2 regions of the Desulfitobacterium sp. LBE genome follow, and region 1 is predicted to be linked to the other one. Evidence: riboswitches for the same ligand, from Rfam matches in the RefSeq annotation. Region 1 holds a riboswitch; the other holds the start of a gene.

Region 1 (3,718 bases):
ACAGTACACCGTAATGGTTGAGCTCATTTACCATGGCGATGGGGACGGAGGTCAGCATGAAAATCACCATAAGCCCCGCTATACTCCGATTGACCGGTTTTAGGAGTTTATATAAGAACAGGACGATAAAAATATGGCAAACCTGTACGACTAAAGCGCTCAGTATACTGAGCCTGAACATATGGCCGTTTGCAAGAACATTGGCAATAGTCGCTTCTACATTCCCCTCAATAACAAGAGATGTGGGGGCATACATGACGCCAAATGCGGCGAGGGGGATCATCAGCGAATATAACAGGCCGGCAATTCTGGCGGTTCGGTTTTGGGATTGGAAGCCGATCCTATTTCCCATCATTCATTCCTCCTTATTCGGGCTGATGCCAAGATTATATGCTAACTCTACCCATCCCGCCTTGACTTAAGTCAAGACAAATAATATGATCCACCGCTTGGATAGGTTTTAATGCTAATAATAAGCATAACTACACTATCCCATCAATTCACTGGGAGGCAAAGCCATGTTACAGGGAAAAAAGACCTTTCTCCGTCCGCTGGAGCTTGATGATATCCCCATTTTTTATCAATGGTATAACAACCAAAACATCAATTATTGGGCGAATGCCGCCTGGCCTTTGAGCACAATGCTTAGTGAAGAGGAAATCGAAGAACGCTTTTTTACCCCCCAGAAAGACGGCAGCCGCTATCTCATTCTCAATGAAGAGCAAAAGCCCATCGGAACCGTAGGCTATCGGGATGTCAATCTCCCCGCCCGCTCGGCGGTACTGTTCATCGTTATTGGTGAAAGCGATTATTGGAACCGGGGCTATGGAACGGACGCTTTGAAAGTGCTGATCGATTACCTTTTCTATCAGTGGAATTTTCATCGCCTGAGCCTTGATTTATGGGACGGGAATCTGCGTGCTTTAAAAGCCTATGAGAAACTGGGTTTTAAGGTTGAAGGCAGATTAAGGCAGGCGCGGTTTGTCTTAGGTGAGTATCGCGATGGGATCCTCATGGGCTTGCTGCGGGATGAATACCTGGAGCACCATCCCCCTCATCCTCCCCAAGGGATCTAAATTTTCTTAAAGGGTTGAATTCATCAATAAGTTAGAGTATTATATATAAGTAATTGAATACCTCTGGGGATTGGTGAAATTCCATACCGGCGGTCAAGCCCGCGAGCCACTATGGCAGATCTGGTGTAATTCCAGAGCCGACAGTAAAGTCTGGATGAGAAGAGGAAATTAAAGTGCTGATGCGCTTTTTATTTGCTATGGTTTTTAAGCCCCAGAGAATGAACTCTGGGGTTTTTTATAGTGTTTTTATGGAAAACTAAGCAAAACTAACTCAAAGAGATGGGAAACGGCGGCGATTACATGGAACTTGACAATCATTACATGTCCCGGGCTCTGGAATTGGCAGCCCTGGCTATGGGCAGAACCAGTCCCAATCCCCTGGTGGGATGTGTCATCGTTAAGGATGGCGTTATTGTCGGTGAAGGATATCATCAAAAAGCCGGCACTCCCCATGCCGAAGTTCACGCTCTGCAGGCAGCCGGAGAACATGCCCGGGGAGCCACAGCCTATGTTACTTTAGAGCCTTGTTCACATTTCGGGAAAACCCCTCCCTGTGCCGACGCACTGATTAAGGCGGGAATCCAACGCGTCGTCGTGGCTATGGTGGATCCCAATCCCTTAGTGAGCGGACAAGGGATCACCCGCTTACGGGCAGCCGGCATTCAGGTCGATGTAGGGCTTAAAGAAAAGGAAGCCCGGACCTTAAACAAGGGCTTTCTAAAGGCTATGCAAACCGGCCTTCCCTTTGTCCTCTACAAATCGGCTTTAACCCTTGATGGCAAAATAGCGACGGAGTCAGGAGACTCCAAATGGGTTAGCAATGAAGCCTCCCGTGCCTATGTCCACCGGCTGCGCGATCACTTCGATGTGATTATGGTGGGCAGTGAAACCGTGCGCCAGGATAATCCTGCTTTGAATTGCCGGATTGACGAAGGCCGTGATCCGGTGCGCTTGCTCGTGGATGGAGCATTGCAAATTCCTCTGCAGGCCGCCGTACTTGCTTCCTCCTGTACCGCCCCCTGTCTCATCGCCACCACGGCCTCCGCTCCTTTGGATAAGCTGAAGGCCTTGCGGGCTCTGGAGAATGTGGAGGTTTGGCAGTATGATTCCCCCCGTTATGTCCCTTTAAAAGACCTGCTGGGAGATTTAGTCAAACGGGGTTGGAACTCTGTATTGCTGGAGGGCGGCGGTGGGCTGGCCGGCTCCCTGCTCCGCGCTCAACTTATCGATGAAGTGGAGTTTATCTATGCGCCCAAGCTCATTGGCGGCAAAGGTCCTTCCCCTCTGAGCGGACTTGAGCTTCCTTTGATGGCGCAGGCGATTCCTTTAGAATTCCTGGAGATCGACGGGGGAACCGGAGATCTTCGGGTACGGGCCAAGGTAAATTATGCCGATTAAGCAATCATTTGATTAAGCAGTCAAGAGAGGTGAGTGAACATGTTTACCGGTATCATCGAAGAGTTAGGCAAGGTAGCGGATCTGAAGGTTCTCCCTGATTCCGCTCAATTGACCCTGGAAGGAACTAAAGTGCTTGAAGGCACCCAAATCGGGGACAGCATCGCCGTCAATGGCATCTGCCTCACGGTGGTGAAGATGCAGGGAAATTTATTTACCGTGGATGTCATGGCAGAAACTTTAAATAAAACCAATCTTAAAGAATGCAGCCGGGAAACGCGGGTCAACCTGGAGCGGGCTCTGCAGCTCTCCACCCGATTGGGCGGCCATCTGGTAAGCGGTCATGTGGACGGAGTGGGCACCATTCAAAAAATCACCCCGGTGGGAATTGCCCGGGTCTTTACCATCAAAGCCGCTCCGGAACTGTTAACCTATGTCTTGCCCAAAGGCTCCATCGCCATTGACGGCATTTCTCTTACCGTGGTGGATCTCCTCCCTCAGGCTTTTACCATATCCCTGATCCCCCATACCCGCCAGGAAACCACCCTGGGCTTTAAAGGCGTGGGCGATATGGTGAATCTGGAAACCGACCTGATCGGAAAATATGTGGCACGGTTCATGGAGAAAAAAGAAGCCCCTCCAAAGGATTTATCCATGAGTTTCTTAGCCGAAAACGGCTTTATCTAGGTTAGATTTTAGACAGGAGTGATCAACATGGAATTTCGCTTTAACACGATTGAAGAAGCCATCGAAGACATTCGCCAAGGCAAAATGATTGTCGTTGTGGATGACGAAGAAAGAGAAAACGAAGGGGATCTGCTGATGGCTGCAGAGAAATCAACCCCTGAGGCGATCAATTTTATGGCCACCTATGGCCGGGGTTTAATCTGTGTCCCCATGACCGCCGAGCGCATTCAAGCCTTAAATCTTGAGCCCATGGTAACCCACAATACAGATCCTCATGGAACCGCCTTTACCGTGAGTGTGGATGGCTGCGATTGCACTACGGGAATCTCCGCTTTTGAGCGGGCCAATACGGTAAAAGTTCTGCTTGATCCTCACAGCCGCCCCGAGAATCTCCGCCGTCCCGGACATATCTTCCCTCTCAAAGCCCGGGAAGGAGGCGTCCTGGTCCGTGCCGGTCATACGGAAGGCGCCGTGGACCTCGCCCGTTTGGCAGGCTTTCAACCGGCAGGGGTCATTTGTGAAATCTTGAAAGACGACGGCACCATGGCACGGGTTCCCGA
Region 2 (3,718 bases), 1.2 Mb from region 1:
TCAACATTGTCGGGCGCTACAAAGAAGCGCTTAAGATCCCTTGCGGCACCGTCACCTATATGGATCCGGCCCATGCCCCGGATTACTTTGAGAAGGCACTGGCCGAGGGCAAAGTCGACTTCTATCTTATGAACCGCCCCCTTACCGTTGACACTGAATACGTTAACAAACTGAAGGAGGGACGCAGCGACGAAATCGCCCCCTGCACCCGCTGCCTGCACTGCCACATCGGCTCCAACGAGATGAACCGTGAGATGGGGTATTGTCGCGTTAACGCTTTGACACAGCGAGTCATGACCACCAAAGGTCCGAAGACTTATGAGCTTCAACCGGCTGCAGCGGCCAAGAAGGTTATGGTCATCGGCGGCGGTCCTGCCGGTATGGAAGCCGCCCGCATCGCCGCCGCCCGCGGCCACAAAGTCACCCTCTATGAAAAGACCGGTGCCCTCGGCGGCAAGCTCACTTTTGCCGGCATGGTCAAAGGACCTCACGAAAACCTCGGCGACCTTAAGGATTACCTGGCCAGGCAGTTGGAGGTTACCGGCGTGACCGTCGTTTTGAGCAAGGAAGTGGACGCCGCCCTGATCGCCGGCGAAGCCCCCGATGCCGTAATCCTTGCCACCGGCTCTTTGCCGGGGGAGGTGGGCGTAAGCGGCGGCAATGTACCGATTATCGACTATGACCGGTTCATGGGCAACAACACCGGCGAAAACGTGGTGGTATTCGGTTCCAATGCTCAGGCCTTCGATGCCGCTTTGTGGCTGACGGTGCGCAAGAAGAAGGTCACCATTGTGACACCGAATCCCAACGAGGATCTCGACAAGCAACAGTCTCATCACGCCCAGCGCTTTATGACTACAGCCCTCTATGCTCTGGGTGTCAAAGCCTATCCGGGATCCATGATCAAGGAAATCGGGGACGGCAAGATTACTATTGCCTCGGACTACGGAGTGGAAACCGTGATCGCCGCCGACTCGATCATCAACGCCGCCGACTTGCTGCCGAACAAGTCTTTGCTTGACGGTGTTGCGGTGAAGGAGACTTACGCTATCGGGGACTGCAATGAGCCTTATAACATCGCTTTGGCCATCCGGGCCGGAAACGATGTGGGCCGCGCTGTGTAGTACAACGTGGTTGCCGTGGTTGCGCTCTGCTTTTCAAGCAATGACCTATAGGCCTGCCAGGTTGGCTCTTTCAGAAGTTTTCACCGCAGACTTGGGATCATTAGGCAACCGCGACAGTTGCAGTACGACAAGCCAAACGATGGCAAAGCCCAGCCATTGCCCCAAATCGATGGTTTGGTGGAGAATCAGCCAGTTTACGAGCAGGCCGGTGGCCGGGAAAGCCAGTTCGGCAATGGTGGCATGGGAAGCCCGGACGCCGTTCAAGCCGCGGTAATAGAGCAAGAGGCTTAAAAGGCTGGGCACGAGGGTCTGGTACAACAGGTTGGCCCAGACCGGAGCCAGATGGAGACTTTGACCGAGATCGGCCCAGTTGGGTTGCTGTACCAGGACAATGACGGTTAAGAGCGGCAGCGCGACAGCAAATCTCAGGGCAGTCAAGGTGGTGAAGGATAATTTTCCGATCAGACGCTTGCCCATGACGGTGGATCCGCCCCAGAGAGCGGCTGCTCCGATGGCACATAAGGAACCGAGCAATTGTGCTAAGCTGACTTCGGAAGTTGGCAGGTGCAGGCCGAAAGTAAGCAGGTAGGCGCCGATCAGGGCCACAACAAACAGGGCATAGAAATCTTTTCTCATCCGTTCCTTAAGCATCCAGGAGGCGAGAAGAATAACAAAGATGGGCTGAACTTTCTGCAGGAGCAGGACCACATTGGGATTACCATAAGTAAATCCGGCGGTGAACAGAATGGAGGCCAAGGCTGAGCCGCCCCAGCCGATAAATAAGACAGCCAGCCAGTCTCCGCCATTGAGTTGCTTCAGCTCCTGACGCTTCCAGATGAGCACAGGTGCGGCAAATAAGAATAGTAACAGGTGCTCCAACCAGACGATTTGTGAAGATGACACATGTTGCAATAAGGATACGATGAAGACCCCGTCCAGGCCCCACATGGCTGCCCCCAGGGCGATGAGCCAGATGCTCCGATTGGATGCTTGCTTTGATTGTTGCATTGATAAATCCCCCAATAGTAAATGTGTAGAGAATAAAACCCTCAGATCAGAAAGAACAAAAATGCCTCGAGGAAATGGTGTTCCTCGAGGCATAAACATACAAACATAACAAACATAAGGCCACTTGGCCTAAGCTGGTTTGTACCTTCTCCCATCCGGACTATACCGTCGGCCTTGGAGTCTCACCAAGTCAGTCGGTGCAGCGCTGGCGCTGCACTGAGTTGCGGGCTGAATTGCACGGGCAATCATTACCGCCGGTCGGGAATTTCACCCTACCTCGAAGGTTCGTATTCATCTAAAAAGAGTATAGCACATTGTTGACTTCAGTGGTAGATGCCTTAATAAACCCTTAAGATAGGGTGATTTTCTCCTTAATCTGAATCTCCGGATATGGAAATAAGGAAATCTTAAGAAATCCATAAGTTAAAATTCCAACATCGCCTGCCTGATTTCGCTAAGATAAAAATGTCGAATCGGACAGGTTTTTATATTCCTGGAAGGGGGTCTCGGACAAAAGCAAAGAAAAATGTAACTATGCAAGGATGAATCGTGTCGTTGAAAGGAGAAAGACCATGAAAAGTGATTTTGTCTTTGTGGACGAGTTTGTATCAGGAATACGTTGGGATGCTAAATACGCCACCTGGGATAATTTTACCGGCAAACCGGTGGACGGCTATGCAGCCAATCGAATTGTCGGTACGAGAGCGTTGTGCGCGGCCTTGGAAAAAGCACGGGAAAACGCCGCATCCTTGGGCTTTGGCTTGCTTCTTTGGGATGGTTACCGCCCTCAATGCGCTGTAGATTGCTTTCTGCGCTGGTCTAAGCAGCCGGAAGATGGCCGGACGAAACAGAAACACTATCCGAATATTGACCGATCCGAGATCATCGAAAAAGGATATGTGGCTGCCAAGTCGGGCCACAGCCGGGGCAGCGCCATTGATTTAACCCTTTATCATTTAGCTTCCGGAACACTTGTACCCATGGGCGGTGATTTTGATTTGATGGATTCAGTCTCACATCATGGCGCACATGGAATCAACCAAGCCGAAGCGAGAAACCGTCAATATCTTTGTTCGATCATGGAGGCCAGCGGTTTTGTTTCCTACGCTTGCGAGTGGTGGCATTACAGCCTGAAACACGAACCTTATCCCAACACTTACTTTGATTTTCTCATCGCCTAGCTGAGCCGGAGCTCAGTGTGCGGCGGCATCTGGGGATGCCGGCGGAAGTGAGCATAAGACCTGGCGGAATACATACAGTGCAAAACATGCTGTTCCGCTAGTGCAAAACCGGAAATAGCAATCTTGACGACGAGAGTTGTGAGGTGCTTTTTGCAATGGAAATGACGGTATGCGAAATCGTCGCCGCCTGCGGCGGAAAATTACTCTGCGGAGACCCGGATACGATGGTGACCTCGGTGGTGGCCGACAGCCGGAAAGTGACCGACGGTTCCCTGTTTGTCCCCCTCAAAGGCGAAAAGGCGGATGCCCACACCTTTCTGCACGCCGCATTCGCCTCGGGCGCAGTCGCGGCACTGACCCAGGAGCATACGCGGATGGAGGCGGAAGAAGCCTGGATCGCGGTGG

The links. A riboswitch is a leader RNA that binds a small molecule or an ion and turns the genes downstream of it on or off. The one in region 1 is predicted to bind FMN.
Region 2: another riboswitch for FMN. It lies ahead of DESLBE_RS08560 (DMT family transporter); the one in region 1 lies ahead of ribD (bifunctional diaminohydroxyphosphoribosylaminopyrimidine deaminase/5-amino-6-(5-phosphoribosylamino)uracil reductase RibD).

What each region holds. Positions count from the first base shown of each region.
Region 1 covers NZ_VLKD01000001.1:561,697-565,414, reverse strand. Annotated here, with positions in the region: gene DESLBE_RS02685 (DUF4386 domain-containing protein) at 1-352, opposite strand, end outside; gene DESLBE_RS02675 (GNAT family protein) at 519-1,076, shown strand; FMN riboswitch at 1,132-1,246, shown strand; gene ribD (bifunctional diaminohydroxyphosphoribosylaminopyrimidine deaminase/5-amino-6-(5-phosphoribosylamino)uracil reductase RibD) at 1,356-2,474, shown strand; gene DESLBE_RS02665 (riboflavin synthase) at 2,514-3,158, shown strand; gene DESLBE_RS02660 (bifunctional 3,4-dihydroxy-2-butanone-4-phosphate synthase/GTP cyclohydrolase II) at 3,186-3,718, shown strand, end outside.
Region 2 covers NZ_VLKD01000001.1:1,793,604-1,797,321, reverse strand. Annotated here, with positions in the region: gene DESLBE_RS08565 (FAD-dependent oxidoreductase) at 1-1,124, shown strand, start outside; gene DESLBE_RS08560 (DMT family transporter) at 1,170-2,132, opposite strand; FMN riboswitch at 2,272-2,421, opposite strand; gene vanX (D-Ala-D-Ala dipeptidase VanX) at 2,705-3,313, shown strand; gene murF (UDP-N-acetylmuramoyl-tripeptide--D-alanyl-D-alanine ligase) at 3,469-3,718, shown strand, end outside.